2 linked regions of the Posidoniimonas polymericola genome follow. The protein of the gene in region 1 binds, or shares a complex with, the protein of each later gene. Links are inferred from orthologs where the notes say so. Each region holds a gene or a part of one and is shown on either strand. Other genes may lie near its edges. The genes, in order: mnmG and Pla123a_RS12345.

Region 1 (8,347 bases):
CCACCGACAGCGATCCGCTGTCGACCCGTCGCCGGGTGGTAAGGCGGTCGGCCACGCGGTCCGCGATCGCCGCGCTCTCGGCGACAATAGCGACCGTGACGCGGTCGGGGCCGAGTGGTTCCGCCGGTTGGGCCATGGCAGTAACAGAGCCGGCGTGCTATTGGTCGGTGGAGTTCGATGGGAGCCACAGGGTGAACCGGGCGCCGCGGCCAGGGCCGCTGTCGACGTCGATCCGGCCGCCGTGCTCGGTGATGATCCGCCAGCACTTCGAGAGCCCGAAGCCGAGCCCGCGTCCCGCTTCACGGCCGCTGTAGAACGGGTCGAACATGTGCTCCCGCACCGCCGGCGGGACGCCGGGCCCGTTGTCCGAGACCTCCACTATCACCCACAGGTCATCGATCCGCCGCGCCGCGGCGGCCACCTCGCCGCCGGCGTCCAACGCCTCGATGCTGTTGGTCAGCAGGGCCGCGACCGCGACCTCCAGCTGCACCGGGTCGGCGACCGCATCGACCTCGGTGTCCGGGTCCGTCTGCTCCACCAAAATCCCGCGCTCCTCGGCCAGCGGGCGGACCTCCTCGACCACGCGCGAGAGCAGCCCGACCAGGTCGAGCGGCTCCTTATGCATCCGCGGCGGGCGGGCGAAGAGCATCAAGTCCGAGATCATCTCGTGGGCCCGCATCGCCTGACGGTGGATCGCGGTCAGCATCCGCCGGTTCGACTCGTCCCGCTCGGTGCGGAGCATGGTCTGCGCGCGGGCGGCGATGTTGGCCAGCGGGTTGTTGATCTCGTGGCTGGCGCCGTAGGCGAGCTCCTTCATCGCGTCGAGCTTGGCGTGCTCGACGGCGCGGCGGAACTCGTCGTTGTCGAATGCCGCGTGTGGGGACGGCGCTACCGCCGGCGCGTCACGACGCTGTTGTTCTGCTTCGTCCACGCGCAGCATCCGGCTGTGTGCGTCCCGAACGCCCCGGGGCTCCGCCGCAACGTCGAGGGCGGGGAAGGGGGACGACAGGTCGCTTGGTCACGACTCGAGCGGGGTGCATCGGATACAACGCCGCCTCGAGACTGCTTTGCTCGCAAGCCACACGCCACACGGCTGACGGCTCGCGAGTCTGGGTTAGCTCGAAGCGGCGGTCTCGACGTCCAGCAGCTGGCAGACCCGGGTGGTCAGCGCGTCGACATCGAACGGCTTCTTCATGAAGTCGTTGGCGCCGGCGTCACGCAGCTTCTGGATCTTGTCCTCCTCGACCATGCCCGAGATGCAGATGATCCGCACGTCGTCCATGCTCTTGTCGCCGCGTACGAGTTGGCAGACTTCAAGGCCGTTGATGTCCGGCAGCATGATGTCGAGCACCACCAAGTCGGGGCGGAACTCCTTGATCTGCATGCCGGCTCCGAAGCCGTTGTTCACGCTGCGGACGTCAAACCGCCCGTCGCGCTGGAAATGGTCGACCAGCAGGTCCACCAGGTCCTCGTCGTCGTCAACGATCAGCAGCTTGCGTTTGCCGCTGTCGAGGGCGTCGGTAGGGATCCCGTTGTCCCGCATGAAGGTGTATAGCTGATCCCGGGGGATCCGGCGAAAACGGCTGCCGGGCACGCGGAAGCCCTTGAGCTGCCCCGAGTCGAAGCAACGGATAATTGTCTGCTGACTCACCTTGCAGATCTTGGCGGCTTCGCCCGTTGTAAAGACGGTTTTCATTCGCTTAACCACTCCTCTCCCTAGTGAATGGTGTGACAGTCCGTGCCTCGCCGCCGCCGGAGACGACCTTGGCGCGCCGGAGTCGACCTTGTCGTGGTCGAGCGGGCTGACAATCAGGTTGTTGGCGGTCGGGCGGTGCGACGACCGTAAGGTCACGCGCCACCCCGATCTGGAGCGGTACACGCCCCAATACCCTAAAGGGACCAAACCCCGAAAGGGAAACTCATGGGCTTAATGCCCTTGACCTACGGAATTCTACGAGGCTTTGCAAACGGCATGATCAACCATGCCTTCCCCGGTTGCCTGAATTGCCAGAGGTGAGCGAATTATAACGGGCTAGGGGAGTCAGTCAATATCGATGTCGTTGACGTAAGTCTTTCTCATTATTGGCTTTGTGATTGCCGGAAAACGCCACTGACGATTTAGCCCGGCGGTGGGGCCGCGGCGATCGTCTGGCTGGACACCCCGCTGCGACGCTGCCGAAAGCAACTAACCTACCGTGTCTGCGAGGGTTTCCTACTCGCCTCTAGGTGCGCCATCAGCAGCGTGATGTCCGTGGGCGTGATGCCGCGGATGCGGCTCGCCTGGTCGATGTTCGTGGGGCGGATGGACGTGAGCTTCTCGCGCGCCTCGGCGCGCAGCTGCGTTAGCCGGCTGTAGTCGTAGCCATCGGGGATGCGCTTGCCTGCCAGCCGGCGTTGCCGGTCGACCTCGGTCCTCTGCCGGCTGATGTAGCCCGCGTACTTGGTGTCGAACAACGCCTGTTCGGCCGCTTCGGGGCCGGCGTTGGCTAGGACGGGCGAGCGCTCGACGATCTCGTCCCAGCCGATCTCTGGTCGCTTGAGCAGCTGCTCGAGCGAAACCCCTTCGCTGCGTGAGTCGGCCAGCAGCTTCGCTATCCGATCAACCTCATCCATCTTGACACGCAGGCGGTCGACGCGCTGGGCGTCGACTAGGCCGACCTGATGGCCCAGCGGAGTAAGCCGGCGGTCGGCGTTGTCCTGGCGGAGCAGCAGCCGGTACTCGGCGCGGCTGGTGAACATCCGGTACGGCTCGTCCACTCCGCGGGTCACGAGGTCGTCGATCAGCACGCCGATGTACGCCTGGTCGCGCGGCAGGACCAGCGGCTCGCGGTCGGCGACCGCCAGCGCGGCGTTGGCGCCGGCGATCAGGCCCTGGGCGCCGGCCTCCTCGTAGCCGGTGGTGCCGTTGATCTGCCCGGCGAAGTACAGCCCGGCGACCCGCTTGGTCTCGAGCGTCGGCTTGAGCTGCTCGGGCGGGGCGTAGTCGTACTCTACGGCGTAGCCGTACCGCATGATCTGGGCCTGCTCGCAGCCCGGGATCAGTCGGAACATCGCGTCCTGCACGTCGCGTGGCAGGCTGGTGCTGACGCCGTTGACGTAGACCTCTTGCGTGTGGCGGCCCTCGGGCTCGAGGAACAGCTGGTGCTGCGTCTTCTCTGCGAACCGCACGATCTTATCTTCGATTGACGGGCAGTACCGCGGGCCGGTGCTGTCGATCTGCCCGCTGTACATCGGCGCACGGTGCAGGTTGGCCCGGATCAGCTCGTGCACCGGCTCGTTGGTGTAGGTGATGTGGCAGGGGAGCTGCGGCTCTGGCAGGCGGTCGGTCAGGAAGGAGAAGCCACGCGGCGGGTCGTCGCCGGGCTGCAGCTCGCACCGGGAGTATTCGATCGTGCGGCCGTTGATGCGCGGCGGGGTGCCGGTCTTGAACCGCTCGAGCTGGAAGCCGAGGCGGCGGAGCGCGCCGCTGATGCCGGCGGTGGTCCCTTCGCCCGCCCGGCCGCCGGCGGTCTGGGCCTCGCCGGTGTGCATGATCGCCTGCAGGAAGGTGCCGGTCGTCAGGATGACGGTCGGCGCCAGGTATTGCGCGTTGCCCTTGACCAGCACGCCGGCGATTGTGCCGGGCGTGCCGCGGTCTGAAGCAGTCTCACCAGCGGGCCGCGGTCCCTGCGGCGTGGCGACCAGTAGGTCCTCGACGACCTCTTGCCGCAGGCAGAGGTTCGGCTGCTCCTCGACGACACGCTTGACCTCTGCCTGGTACGCCTTCTTGTCGGCTTGGGCGCGGGGGCTGTGCATCGCCGGGCCCTTGCGGAGGTTGAGCATCCGGAACTGGATGCCCGCGGCGTCGATTGCGCGGCCCATGGCGCCGCCGAGGGCGTCGATCTCGCGGACGATCTGGCCCTTGCCCACGCCGCCAATCGCCGGGTTGCAGCTCATCTGGCCAACCGTGTCGAGGTTGGTGGTGAGCAGCGCCGTGCGGGCGCCGATCCGCGCGGCGGCCAGCGCGGCCTCGGTCCCCGCGTGGCCGGCGCCGATGACTAGCACGTCGTAGTGGTATTGGGATGTCGTTTTCACGGAGAATCGGGTGGCGTTTAGCCCGCCGGGGCAATCGGTGCTAGAATGAACGGACCCACTATCTTACCCCGCTGGTCCCCAGCCGCCATGTCCATCGTCTCCAACATACTCGACATCCCCGACGTCCGGGCGCTCTGCCACCGCATGACGGTCGAGCAGTACCGCCGAGCGGCAGAGGAGGGTCTGATCGAGGAGAAGACCGAACTGATCCGCGGAGTGGTGCTAGACAAGATGAGCAAATCTCCTTTGCATGGCTGGCTGCTGCAGTTCCTCGCCAAGTGGTTGCACGGCGCGATCGAATCGGGGTGGACGGTACGGTTGGACCAGCCGTTGACGCTGAAAGACTCAGAGCCTGAGCCGGACGTTTCGGTTGTCGTCGGTAGCGATGATGACTACCGCACCCAGCACCCCTCGACGGCTTCGTTGGTTATCGAGATCGCGATCTCGTCGGAGAAGCTCGATCGCGAGAATGCGGCAATCTACGCCGAGGCCGACGTAGATGAGTACTGGATCGTTCTTGCCGAGCAACAGTGTGTCGAGGTTTGTCGTCGTCCTATCGCGGGCAGGTACCAGGATGTTACGCTGCTCAAATCTGGGGAGAGCCTGAAGCCCCTAGCGTTTCCCTCTTTGGAGATGCCGGTCATGCAGCTTTTTCCTTCCAAGACCAAATAGCGCCGATGCCACGCTGCCCCTGGGCCGAAGTCTCGGACCTCGACCGCCTCTACCACGACCAGGAGTGGGGCGTGCCGATCCGTGGCGACGACCACTTGGCGTTCGAGATGCTCACCCTCGAGGGCGCCCAGGCGGGGCTGAGCTGGAGCACCGTGCTCGCCAAACGCGAGGGCTACCGCCGCTGCTTCGCCGGCTTCGACCCGGCCAAGGTCGCCCGCTTCACCGACAAGCGGGTGGAGAAGCTGCTGGCCGACCCGGCCATCATCCGCCACCGCGGCAAGATCGAGTCGACGGTGGGCAACGCCCGGGCGGTGCTCGACCTGCAGGACGCCGAGGGCTCGCTGTGTGACTACCTGTGGTCGTTCGTCGACGGCCGGCCGATCCAGAACCGGCTGAAGTCCATCGCCGAGGCGCCCGAACACACGCCGATTTCCACCGCGATGAGCAAGGAGCTCAAACGCCGCGGCTTCCGCTTCCTCGGCCCGACCACCTGCTACGCGTTCATGCAGGCAGCCGGCATGGTGAACGATCACCTGGTGAGCTGCCCGCGGCACAAGGTCGTGAAGGGGCTGAGCTAGACGGGACTTTCTACGCTCACACCTGTCGGCGTTTTCGCCGGTGGGGCGGTCGTAGCGACTGGAGTTGCTGCCGCACGTGTTCGAGCGCCCTCGCGAAGTCGTCGTTCTTCGGATCGGCTTGAGCCGCCTTCCGCAGCGCACGCTCGGCGGCGTCCCAGTTCTCGGCGCCCATGGCGACCTGGGCACGGTGCCACCACCTGGCGGCCCTAGATGCCGAGGCGATCGCCGCGGCGCCTTCTTCTGAAAACCAAACAAGCGATCCGCAGTGCGGACAAGTGGCGTCGCCCGGCGGCCGGGACGCCTCGATGCGCAGTTCTTTCCCGCACACGCCGCAGGTGTTGTCGTCGCCTTCTGGGGTGCGAGATGAGGGCTGCATACGCGCTGCCTGCTGAGGGAGATTGGCAATCCACCGGCTGCCGTATTCTACTCCTGTGCTTGGCCGCAATTCCACTGAAATGCCGCGACTCTAGCGAGAGCTACCGCTTGTACTCGACCCCCGCGAACCAGCCGTGCATCAGCAGGTCGCTGCTGGTTGGGTCGGCGCCGATGAAGGCCTCGTCGCCCATTTCGACGCCGGTCAGGTACAGCACCTGGTAGCCGAGTCGGGCGGTTGTGCAGCGGTTCACCTGGTAGACGCCGCCGAGCAGCGCCTCGCCGACGAACGCGACCCGCATGCGGTCCGAGCTGTAGCCGGTGCGGGAAGAGTTGCTCGAGAACTGCGACTCGTCCACCAAGGTCGACGGGTCGTCGAGGGCCAGGCGGCTGCGGGTTTCAGTGTAGCCGGAGTCTCGCTTGATGTAGTTGAAGTAGGCGCCGCCGTTCACGAAGCCCTCCACGTGGAACCGGTCGCCCAGCGTGAAGAAGTCCGCCCGCATGCCGGTCTGCAGGCCGATCAGGTGGTTGTCGACCGCCACGCCGCGGAGGACGTCGGTGATGTCGAGCGCCGGGTCGCCGATCACGCCGTCCGCCGCGTTCGGCGGGATCTGAGGCGGCTGCGCGGTGTTGTCTAGGTAGTCACTCACCCGCTCGGACAGCAGGATGAACCGCCCGCCGCCGAACAGCTTAATCGCGCCGTCGTTGACCGTTTGGGCGTTCAGCTCGACCGAGTTCAGCGACGACCGGTAGCTCAGCGACTTCTGCGACTCGAAGCCCGGCGCCGCGGGCAGCGGGCCGGGGAACGGCACGTTCGGGTCGAACGCGTTCGCCTGCCAGTTGAACACGCCCAGGTAGCCTACCTGCAGCTCGTAGCCCCTGCACTGCGGCCAGTAGCTCGAGACCATCAGCCGGGCTCCGATGCCCTCCCGCATGTTCTCGCTAACGGTCCCGGCGGCCGCCGGGTCGATCGCGATGCCGCCGGCCGTGGCGCCGGTCGCCAGCGTGTTGAGGTCGATGTTGTCGCGGAACAGGAACACGCCGTCGAACTTGCTGGTCCACCGCGGACCGACCTTGAAGGTGTCGCAGTGGCCGGGCCCGGTGCGGTAGGGCGACCCCCCCGCTCCCCAGCCCCAGTCGCACGCCCCGACGCTCGGGTCGCCGTGGGCGGCGGCCATCTGGGCGGCGAAGTCGCCGCCCGGGTACGACGTGCTGCCGGACCCCGAGGGCGAGCTGAGGCTGTACTGCACCATGCCCGCCTGGTCGGCGGACGCTTGTTCGGTGGGCGCCGCCGCCAGCAGCATGAATCCAACGGCGGCGATCCTGGCGAGTCGTCGAGGCATATCCCGATCCCTGGGCTTGCGAGCGGGCCGGTCCCTGGCCGCGCAGATGTTCGTACTCTGCGGGATTAATCGGTCGTACGCGTCACGCGATGGCAGACAAACCCGCGTCTGTGGGACAGAGCCCGTGACCGTTGCAGTTTAACGCCCCCGCACCAGCGGCGCTAGCAGCGCCAGCAGCGCGTCGATCTGCTCGTCGGCCCCGACGCTCACCCGCAGGCCGTCGCCCCAGTGGTCGTAGCGCATGTACCGCACCAGCACGCCCTGCGACTTGAGGTCGAGGTACAGCTCCTCGTGGGACAGCGTCGGGTGGACGGCCCACACGAAGTTGGCCTGCGAGTCGGTGACCGCGAAGCCGAGCTCGCCGAGCGCCGCCGCCAGCCGGCCGCGGGTCGCCCGCACCTTGGCCACGTTTTCCACGAGCCACGCCTGGTCGTCGATGGCGGCCGTCGCGCCGGCGATCGCAAGCGCGTCACAGTTGTAGCTGTCCTTGACCTTTGCCATCTGCTCGATGATCGCGGGTTGAGCGACCACGTAGCCGAACCGCAGGCCGGCCAGCGCGTAGCTCTTGGAAAGCGTGCGGCTGACCATCACCCGCTCGTTGGTCCGCACCAGGTCCAGGCAGTTAGAGTCGGCGAAGTCGACGTAGGCCTCGTCGACCAGCAGCGGGCAGGGGAGGGCGTCGGCGATGGCGGCCACCTCGCCCGGCTGCAGCACCGTGCCGGACGGGCTGTTGGGGTTGGCCAGGTAGGCCAGCTTCAGCCGCTCGGCCGGCGCGACAAACTCGTAGCCGAGCGTCCAGTCCCGCTCGTACCGCACGACGTCCTGCACGGCGCCCTGGATCTCGGCCAGGGTCTTGTACAGCACGTAGCTCGGCGTGGCGTAGCGGACGGCGTCGTTCTCGCCGACGAAGGTCCGCGTGGCGATGGTCAGGATGTCGTCGCTGCCGTTGCCGCACAGGATCCAGTCGGGGTCGACCCCCAGCACATCGCCGGCGCGCATCCGGAACGCCGTGCCCGACGCGTCGGGGTACTTCTGCAGCCCGGCCTGCGCGGCGCGGGTGATCGCCTCGGTAACCTTGGGCGAGGCCGGGTACGGGTTCTCGTTGGTGTTGAGCTTGATGACCTTGGTCCCCTTGGGCTGCTCGCCTGGGGTGTAGCCGGTCATCGCTTGAATGTCGGGTCGGGCGTAGTTCATGGTCTTGGGGGGACGCGACTTTTGTCCCCTATTCGCACATCGATTTATAGGGACAAAAGTCGGGCTCGTTCTGGCGGGCCGACTTTTGTCCCTTCTTGTTTGCTAAGGGGGGAC
Region 2 (8,306 bases), on another replicon or contig:
GAAGGCGGTCAGCAGCTCGATCACCTCGGGGCGGTCGACCACTTCCTCGACGCGACGCAGCTCGTAGGCCTTCGAAGAAGTCGGGTCGCGTTTGCCGTGCTCCAGGCAGACCACGGGGACTTCCAGCTTGGCGGTCTTTTCGGCCGGGACGCTGAACGCACCACCGCCGCCGCCCAGGCCGCCGCCGCCGCCGCCGCCGCCTACCGACTGGCTGCCGCCGCCACCGCCGCCGCCGCCCAGGCCACCAGCGCCACCACCACCGCCGCCAAACTGAGCCAGCACCGGCACGCCGGCAAACGCCTCAGGCATCTTCAACGCCAGCGGCTGCTTGGTCTTGTTGGTGATGATCACCTTGGCTTCGCGGTCGCTCTTGGCGATGAACTTCACATCGACGTCGCCGCTGTCCATCGCGTCGAACAGGTCGATTGCGGAGGGGGCTGCGACTGAGGTTTCGGTCGCGACCGACTCGGCTGCCCAGCAGCTGCTGTGGGTCAGCAGGCCAGCGACGCAGAACGCAGCAACAAACAGGCGGGAAACCATTTCAGGACTCCAGAGTGACGCAAACGCCGCGGACGCGACGTGGGAGGACAGCAGTTCCGGCGAGCGGACCGAGGGGGACGCCCCCCTCGCCTCTGTCCAGCATAATCAGCCACTCTGGCAAAACCAAGCAATCCAGGGGGAAAATGCCGCCCCGGCTCACCGCTAAGCCGCGGGGCGGCCCTGGTTTGCGTCATTCGCGGCGGCTGGGCCCGCCGGGGCGGTTCAGCCGGCCGGCGAGATCCCACTGATCACCGTGTGCTCGACGCGGCCCCGCCGCTCGATCTGCAGGGCGATCTCCTCGGCGTCTTCGGCAAGCCGCTCGTTGAGCAGCTCCTGGAAATGCCGCGAATTGGCGAACGGCTGCCCGTCGATATGGAGGATCCGGTCGTGCACTTGCAAGCCGGCCTCGGACGCCGGGGTGCCCTCGGCTACCCGCGTCAGGAAAACCGCGCCGGGCTCGCCGTCGTCCTCCCGCCAAGAGATCCCCACCCGCGGCGCCGGCGCGCCCTCGGGCAGCGGCGGCAGCGGCCGCTGCCGCCGGGCCTGCAGCGACTTGCCCTCGTTCATCCCCTGCCAGCGGAACTTCGGCAGCTCGTCGGCGTCGGCGGCGGTCAGCGCCAGGTCGAACAGGTACCGCGATGTCAGCCGCACGCCGTCGGTGTTGATCAGGCTAACGTCGTCGCTCGGGCGGTGGTAGTCGTCGTGCAGGCCGGTGTGCAGCATCAGCGTGGGGACCCGCCGCTGCAGGAAGTTCCAGTGGTCACTGTTGTTCTCCAGCTCCCAGGTGAAGTCGAGCCACACGCCATCGTCCGCCGCGACGCTCGCCAGCCGCCGCAGGCCCGCGCCGCTGCGGGTGCAGCTCACCTCGAGCCGGCCCTCCCGCATCCGCCCGACCATGTCGATATTGATCGACAGCGGCACCGACTCCAGCGGCACGGTGGGGCGGTTGCACCAGTGCTGGCTCCCCAATAGGCCAAGCTCCTCGGCGTCCCAGAACGCGATGATCAGCGACCGCTTCGGCTCGATCTCGTGCAGCGCCACCGCCTGGGCAAACTCCAGCACGGCCGACACGCCGCTGGCGTTGTCGTCGGCGCCGTTGTGGATGTAGCCGATCGGCCCAAAGCTGGTGCGGCGGTCGCCGTAGCCAACATGGTCGTAGTGGGCGCCGATGACGATGTGCTCGTGCTTGAGTTGGTCGTCCGAGCCGGGCCAGACCGCCAGCACGTTGCGGCGGCCGCCGCTGAACGGCTGGTAGTAATCGTCCTCGGTCCCGCCCCCCTGCCAGCCCATCTCCTGCAGCTGCTTGACCAGGTAGGCGGCGGCCGCCCGGCCACCGCGGGAGCCGCCGCGGCGGCCCTCCAGGGCGTCGGAAGCCAGGACCTCGAGGTGCGCCAGCGCGTCCTCCGCGCGGATCGAGGCCAACGCCGCCATCTTGGCGTGCTCCTCGGCGTGCGCCGCCGGGGGCGAGACAAACACGGCGGGCAATGCGACCAGGGTCGCCAGCAGGGTCCGGGGGGTGAGGGGCACCGGATCGTCCTCGGGGTCGTGGCCAGGACGACGCACGCGGGGGCCGCGTGGTCGCCATCTGCGGGAGTATCGGCCCGTCGGCCGCCGCTACCTCCGCTAGGATCGGTTTTACTTGCCGCCCGGCCGCTTCGGGGGCCCTACAACCGGCACACCCGGACTACTTCCCGATGCAGAACCGGCTGAAGATGCGGTCGAGCACTTCGTCGTTGTCGGCGTCGCCTAGCACACGGCCCAGGCCCGCCAGGGCGGTCCGCAGCTCGAGGGCCACGAGGTCGTCGGCCCCGGCCGAAACGAGCTCTGCCGCCCGGCCTAGTGCGTGCTCGGTCTCACGCAGCGCCTCGCGGCAGCGGTTGGCGGTCGAGGCCACCATCTCGCCGCCGGCTAGCTCGGTAACGGCCGCGGTAATTTGGTTCAGCAACGCGTCCAGCCCGTCGCCGCGGCTCGCGCTGACGGCCAGCACGCCCGCTGGGGGGGCGGCGTCGGTCAGGTCAGACTTGGTTTGCAGCTCGATGGTTTCTTGACCGGCGACAGCGGCCCGGGCAGGGGAGGGCGATGCCGCATCAGCCGGCCGGCAGCGGAGCACCACCAACGCGTGCTCGACCGATCGGGCACGCTCGCATTGGGCGGCGGAGTCGAGGGAGGTTTCGTCTACCGCTGCGGTCTCGCCGGCGGTGTCGGTCAGCTCGAAGCGGACCCCGCCAACGGACAACACGCGGCTCACGCGGTCGCGGGTCGAGCCGGCTTGCTCGGACACGAGCGCCGGCACGGCCGACTGGTCGACGCCCGCCAACTGGTCGAGCGCGTTGAGCAGCGTGCTCTTGCCGGCGTTCGGCGGGCCGGCGATGACGACCGTCGGCAGCTCGCCGGCGGCGTCGCGGTCACTGGCCTGGCGGGCCGCGGCGGCGACGTGCTGCTGGGCCTCGCCCAAGCGGCGGAGCGTCTCCTCCGGCTCGATGAACACGACGTCCTCCTCGTCGACAAAGTCGAGGCCCGCCTCGATGTCGGCTAGCAGCGACAACAGGTCCTCCCGCACGGCCCCCAGCGGCCCGGCCAGCCCGCCCGCCAGCTGCCGCAGCGCGGTCGCCAGGTCGGCGTCGCCCCGGGCATCGATCACGCCGAGCACGGCCTCGGCCTGGGTGAGGTCGATCCGCCCGCTGAGCACCGCCCGCAGCGTGAACTCGCCCGGCTGCGCGAGTCGCGCCCCGCCCTCGGTCAGCGACCGCAGCGCCGCTTCCAAGAGCGGCGGCGACCCCGGCAGGTGCAGCTCAACCGACGGCTGCCGCACGTAGCTGCGTTGGTCGGGCCAGACGTAGAGGTCCGCGGCTGCCGTGCGGTCGACGCCGGCCAGCTCCAGCCGCAGCCGCCCGCCCTCGATCAGCACCGGCCGCCGCGCGGCTGTCAGCCTGCCCGCCGAGTCCTCATCCAGCCGCCCCGCCACAACACGGACCGCATCCGGCCCCGCCACCCGGATCACCCCCCGCGCAGCCGCCCCCCGGGCGCTGGCGATCGCGGCGATGGTGTCGGTTTCATCGGGAAGCATGGCAGGCGGTCTCTGTTCTCTTCGCTGCCTTCTGTTCTATACCGACCGGCGAGGGAACAGAAGGCAACGAAGAGAGCGAAGGGCCCTGCGGGTGGCACGCCCCTGCAAGGGCGTGGCGGCGCCGGTGGTGGCTTTCCATGCCCAATCGATGCGCTAGCGGTGAATGAGCCGCTGACGGCGAGACTGTGAGGTCGGAACCCGGCCGTTCCTCGGTTGGCGTCGCTGTATGGGCGGCGTAGTGTCCCATTCGCCAGTCGCCCGCGTCGAGCGTCCCGTCGTGCTCGCCGCCGAGGCTACTCGAAGACCGAGTAGTCGTCCAGTTGGCCGTTGACAGAACTTCTCGTGTAGCCGTACGCACCGTTCTTTGTCGCCGTGCCCGGCCGGGCGATCGAGGACGGGACCGAGAAAGAGTTGATCCATTTGAGATAAGGTTTCGCACGGCGCCGGACCGACTCTTCTACGGTTTCGCCGTCCCGTAGGACCGATCGCCCCGTAAGCGCCGTGCCCATTGTGTTGGTGTAGAGCGTCTCGCCGTTGTGCACGATGCTGATCTTCATATTGTACAAGACGACATCGAAGTCGAGGATCTGTTCGTCGGAGCTGCTCATCCGCTGCCGCATGTCGTACTGGGCGTCGTCGAGGATATAGATGGAGGCCTGATCCCTCCGGCTCCTCTCAACGATGACATGCAGCGTTCGCTGCGGCTGGGGCTCGCAAGCGACAATGATGACGGTATCGGCTCGCTCCCGGAGCTCGAGGCCGGCGGCGCGGATCGACTGCTCCATCGCGCTACGGACGTCGTCGCCGCCTTCGACCTCTGGCGGGATATCAACCGCGAGTTCGATCGGATCGCCCTTCCGGTAGACCATGAGATCGTCGGCTGAACCGAGGCGTTCGGCGGCGGCGACAATCGCGGGACGCGGCAGCTCAATCGAATCGATGAACGGGTCCCGGTTGCGGGCGCCGCTTCCTGGGAAGTACCAGAGTCTGCTGCCGGCGACCGAAACAGCCCCGTCGCGATCGGCCAAGCCTGGTTGGAACTCCCACAGCAGCACAGCTCGTTCGACGTCGTAGAGGTACCTGCCGTCGACAAGCAAGAACTCCCCAACCCACTCGATTGACTTGGTCATGTGGACTTCCGGCCGCGTTAACCGACGCACCTGCTCGCCGGTCGACAGGTCCCACACCAGGACGCTGCCCATGGCCGTGGCGGCCAGGCGTCGCTGATCGTCTTTGATTGCGATCGCGTCGATGCCGCTGTAGCAGTCGGGGGGGATCACTAGGTCGCCTGCGTAGCGGTTGTTCTTGAGGTCGATGACGGAGATCCCGAACGTCGTGTTGTACGCGAAGAGCTGTCGCCTGGCGTCGAGTGCCGGACGGCTGCGCGCGCCAAACGACGGTCCGACCGTAAAGATGCGTTCTGCTGACGCGCTCTCCCAATCCCAGACCACCAGCGGGTGGTTCTCGCGTCCCATCGTCATGACACGCTTGGGGTCAATAAACCAAGACCCCTCGACGTCCGACTCGATGGGGCCGTGCACGCCTTTGCCGTAGGGTCGCCAGCTCGCAGCGTGATGCAAGGTGTCGCCTACGATGCGTTGGACAAAGAGCTCCGCCGGGTCGAACGCGCCAAAGCGGTCCTGCTGTATGAGGGCTAGAGAGTCGGCGAGCAGTACGTCCGCAAACGTTGAGTTTACCGGCGCCGGCACGGTGGCGACGACCTCGGCCTTTTCCGGCGCGATGATGTCCAAGACCCAGCGGTTCTTGCCGCCACGCACGCCGGTGAGTCTCTGAATCGCGACCAGCCCCGTGGAGTCCGAATGGAAGAAACTCCCCTGCGTGTGGAGGGCGTGGCTCGCCTGCGGGGTAGCGGGGAGTCGAGTGCGGTGCGCCTCCCCCAGTCTTGAACCGCCGTTCCATGGCGTGGGTTCGAAATCCCATTGCTCGTTGCGGAGCGCCTTCACCGCGTCTCTGACGTTGGGACGCAGCGGCCCCGCAGCGACACTCGGTTCTGACGCCTGGAATGGATTGTCGGGATCCTGCTTGCCGCCCGATTTCAGAAAACTCTGATCCTGCTCTGATAGCTTCTCGATCGGGACGTTGATGATCCGCCCATCGGCCCGACGAATCACTGCTTCCCGCTCGTCGGCGGTGACGAGCGAACCTTGGATGCTGAAGCGGCCGGTCTTGTCGGTCCAGGTGCGGGTAGCGACCGGGGCGTTCGACCCCGAAGAGGGACGCAGCCGGGCAGGATCTACCGGCAGGATAACGGCCGGCGTCTCCCGGAGCACTCGGGCGAACCGTTTGCTCGTTAGGGCTGGCAAGAAATCCATCGGCTGATCGAATCGCACAATCGGGGTGTCGAACGCTTCCTCCGCAACCATCACCCCCCTGACCCAGACGCCGTTGAACTGGCACTCCACGGGGTCTTCGAGGGAGAAGCCATCGGGGTTGATGGGGGAGGCGGCGATATTGGTCGGGGGATTGCCAATCGGAGGATCTACCCGAGGCCCAGCCGGCTTCTCATCGAACTCGACGACATTCGACTTCCCTGCTTCACGCGCGCGGCGGTGCACCTCGGCCGGCGTGAGCGCCGCGGGGTCCACCCGCAGTCGGATGAACCGTTGGTCGTCGTCCTTGGCTAGGATCTTGCCGAAATCTATGGCGTCGCAGAAGGCGTCAAAGTCTTCTATCGGCTCGATCCGCATCCGCTGGTTCGAATGTGCGTAGCGCCGAATCGGGGTCGGGGAGGCCACCTCCAGCAGGGTCCTTACCATGTCAATTGCCGTAGGCGGAGACGACTTGCGGTCAAAGTCGATACGGAAGACATCTCCCGCCAACTCTTTTTCCCCAAGCTCCTCCAGCAGCATCCTGGAAACTTCCTCGTGGCTCCTGGCGCCAACCTTGTTGATCGCACGGAAGTTGGTGATCTCGATTAAGACGGCTTTCTCTTGACCGTATCCGGACGAGGCGAGTCCATGCCAGAGAACGAGGGCAAGAAGTAAGCAAATTCGCGCAGGCATCGCATCACTCATTGCTTGAATCGCGTCGGAAGAGAACGCTACGGGGGCGACCTTGATGGTAATCCGGCGTACGCACGGCCGCAATGAACTTGGGCGTCGGACCTACGGAGAATCGTTGGTCGACGCCCTCTGTCAGCGTCTCGTTGATCGATTCTCTACGGCGACTCTGCGTTGAGAAGGCGTGCGCTCCACGACGGCTTCGCTCAGGGCCTCGCGGCACCTCCCCAGCCCACGGCGGCTCGTCGGATTACCGGCTTGACCGATAGTCAAGTTTGCTGAAGACCTACGTGGTCAAAATGTTCCACGTCCGGCAATTCTTTGTCGAAGTTAGCCGCTGAGCGTGGTCCAATAGAGGGGCTGCTAGGGCTCCCAATAGACCGATGCGGTCCCGCTGGCGATCCGCAATCCCGACGGCTTCCGCCGCCGGTTGCTGGGGCGGGGTCGCCAGCGGGACGGACTTTTGTCTGCGCTAGCGCGCACGATCGGACAAAAGTCGGACCTCGCTAACGGAGGTGGAAATCGCCGAGGCTTCTATAGCAGTGTGAAACGGCCCTTGGGGCCGGCGATGGGGCCCGACTTTTGTCCTTAGGAATCGGTGTCGGATTTGGGGACAAAAGTCAGCAGGGGCAAAAGTCGGCCGGCTCACGCGTCGCGGGCACCGAGGAGTAGCCTAGCGTTTCTTCTTCTTGTTGTTCGACTTCTTCTTCGTCCCGCCGCCGCCGGCGTTAGACAGACGCTTCGGCGGGTCGGGCTTGGAGAAGGCCGCGGGGTTTTCAGCCGGCTTGGGGGGCGGAACCAGCTTCCGCTCGGCGATGCCCCACAGGCTCGAGGTGATGAAGTAGATGCACAGCCCGCTGGGGACTTTGAAGAACATCAGGCCCATGAAGCCCATCATGTACTTCATCATCTTCTGCTGCAGGATGGCCTGCTCGGTGGTCGCCTCGGGCATAAACAGCTTCTGCTGCAAGAGGAACAGGCAGACGGTCACCACGGGCAGCAGGTTGAAGTACGGGCCGACCGCGAAGATGCCCATAAAGCTCGGCAGGAAGCCGTTGTTGACCCACTGGGGCATCCAGGCGGACCAGTCGAAGAACATGTCGGGCGCGGCCAGGTTGGAGCAGAAGCGGGTCCAGTCGCCAAGGAGCGACGCCTCGCGGAGCTCCACGTCGACGGCCAATGCGCGGTACAGGCCGAGGAAGATCGGCAGCTGGAAGAACATGGGCAGGCAGCCGCCCATGGGGTGGAAGTTGTGCTTGCGGAACAGCTCCTGTTGGGCCTGCGTCCGCTTCGGCATGTCGTCCTTGTACTTTTCGGCGATGCGGTCGATCTCGGGCTTGAGCTCTTGCATCTTCACCATGTTGGTCGCCTGCTTGCGGCTGATGGGGAACATGCAGAGCCGGACCAGGACCGTGAGCAGCACGATCGACACGCCGTAGTTGCGGACCACGGCGTAGAAGGTGTGGAGGATGGCGAGCATCAGCCGGGCGACCGGGTCGAACCAGCCGTAGTAGAGCGTGCCCTGCAGCGTGTAGGTGTCGGCGTCGGCGGGCTGGTACTGGGCCAGCAGGTCGGGGCGTTTGGGGCCGGCGAAGACCGTGAACGTGTCGGTCCGGCTGGTTCCTTCGCCCGGGTCGTCGCCGGCGGCGGCCAAGACCACCGGCGTGCGGGTAAGGGTG

What was found.
Region 2: the proteins of mnmG (region 1) and Pla123a_RS12345 are in contact, whole or in part, in a solved structure (PDB 9HIP), measured with the Escherichia coli proteins. The link is inferred for Posidoniimonas polymericola from one-to-one orthologs.

Annotation. Positions count from the first base shown.
Region 1 is NZ_SJPO01000003.1:463,088-471,434, forward strand. The notes cover bases 1,633-4,606. They hold mnmG (tRNA uridine-5-carboxymethylaminomethyl(34) synthesis enzyme MnmG), read right to left. Parts: upstream 4,075-4,606; coding sequence 2,191-4,074; downstream 1,633-2,190. Other genes in these bases: Pla123a_RS08620 (response regulator), read right to left, coding at 1,633-1,696; Pla123a_RS08630 (Uma2 family endonuclease), read left to right, coding at 4,162-4,606. Also shown: Pla123a_RS08610 (hypothetical protein), read right to left, coding at 1-136; Pla123a_RS08615 (sensor histidine kinase), read right to left, coding at 158-931; more of Pla123a_RS08620, read right to left, coding at 1,115-1,632; more of Pla123a_RS08630, read left to right, coding at 4,607-4,746; Pla123a_RS08635 (DNA-3-methyladenine glycosylase I), read left to right, coding at 4,752-5,324; Pla123a_RS08640 (hypothetical protein), read right to left, coding at 5,341-5,700; Pla123a_RS08645 (hypothetical protein), read right to left, coding at 5,801-7,039; hisC (histidinol-phosphate transaminase), read right to left, coding at 7,178-8,233. UniProt on the Escherichia coli protein: NAD-binding protein involved in the addition of a carboxymethylaminomethyl (cmnm) group at the wobble position (U34) of certain tRNAs, forming tRNA-cmnm(5)s(2)U34.
Region 2 is NZ_SJPO01000005.1:337,264-345,569, reverse strand. The notes cover bases 1,417-4,349. They hold Pla123a_RS12345 (tRNA modification GTPase), read right to left. Parts: upstream 3,608-4,349; coding sequence 2,225-3,607; downstream 1,417-2,224. Other genes in these bases: Pla123a_RS12340 (SHD1 domain-containing protein), read right to left, coding at 3,901-4,349; Pla123a_RS12350 (M28 family peptidase), read right to left, coding at 1,417-2,067. In the rest of the region: Pla123a_RS24640 (hypothetical protein), read right to left, coding at 1-540; more of Pla123a_RS12350, read right to left, coding at 763-1,416; more of Pla123a_RS12340, read right to left, coding at 4,350-6,630; membrane protein insertase YidC, read right to left, coding at 7,301-8,306. UniProt on the Escherichia coli protein: Exhibits a very high intrinsic GTPase hydrolysis rate. Involved in the addition of a carboxymethylaminomethyl (cmnm) group at the wobble position (U34) of certain tRNAs, forming tRNA-cmnm(5)s(2)U34.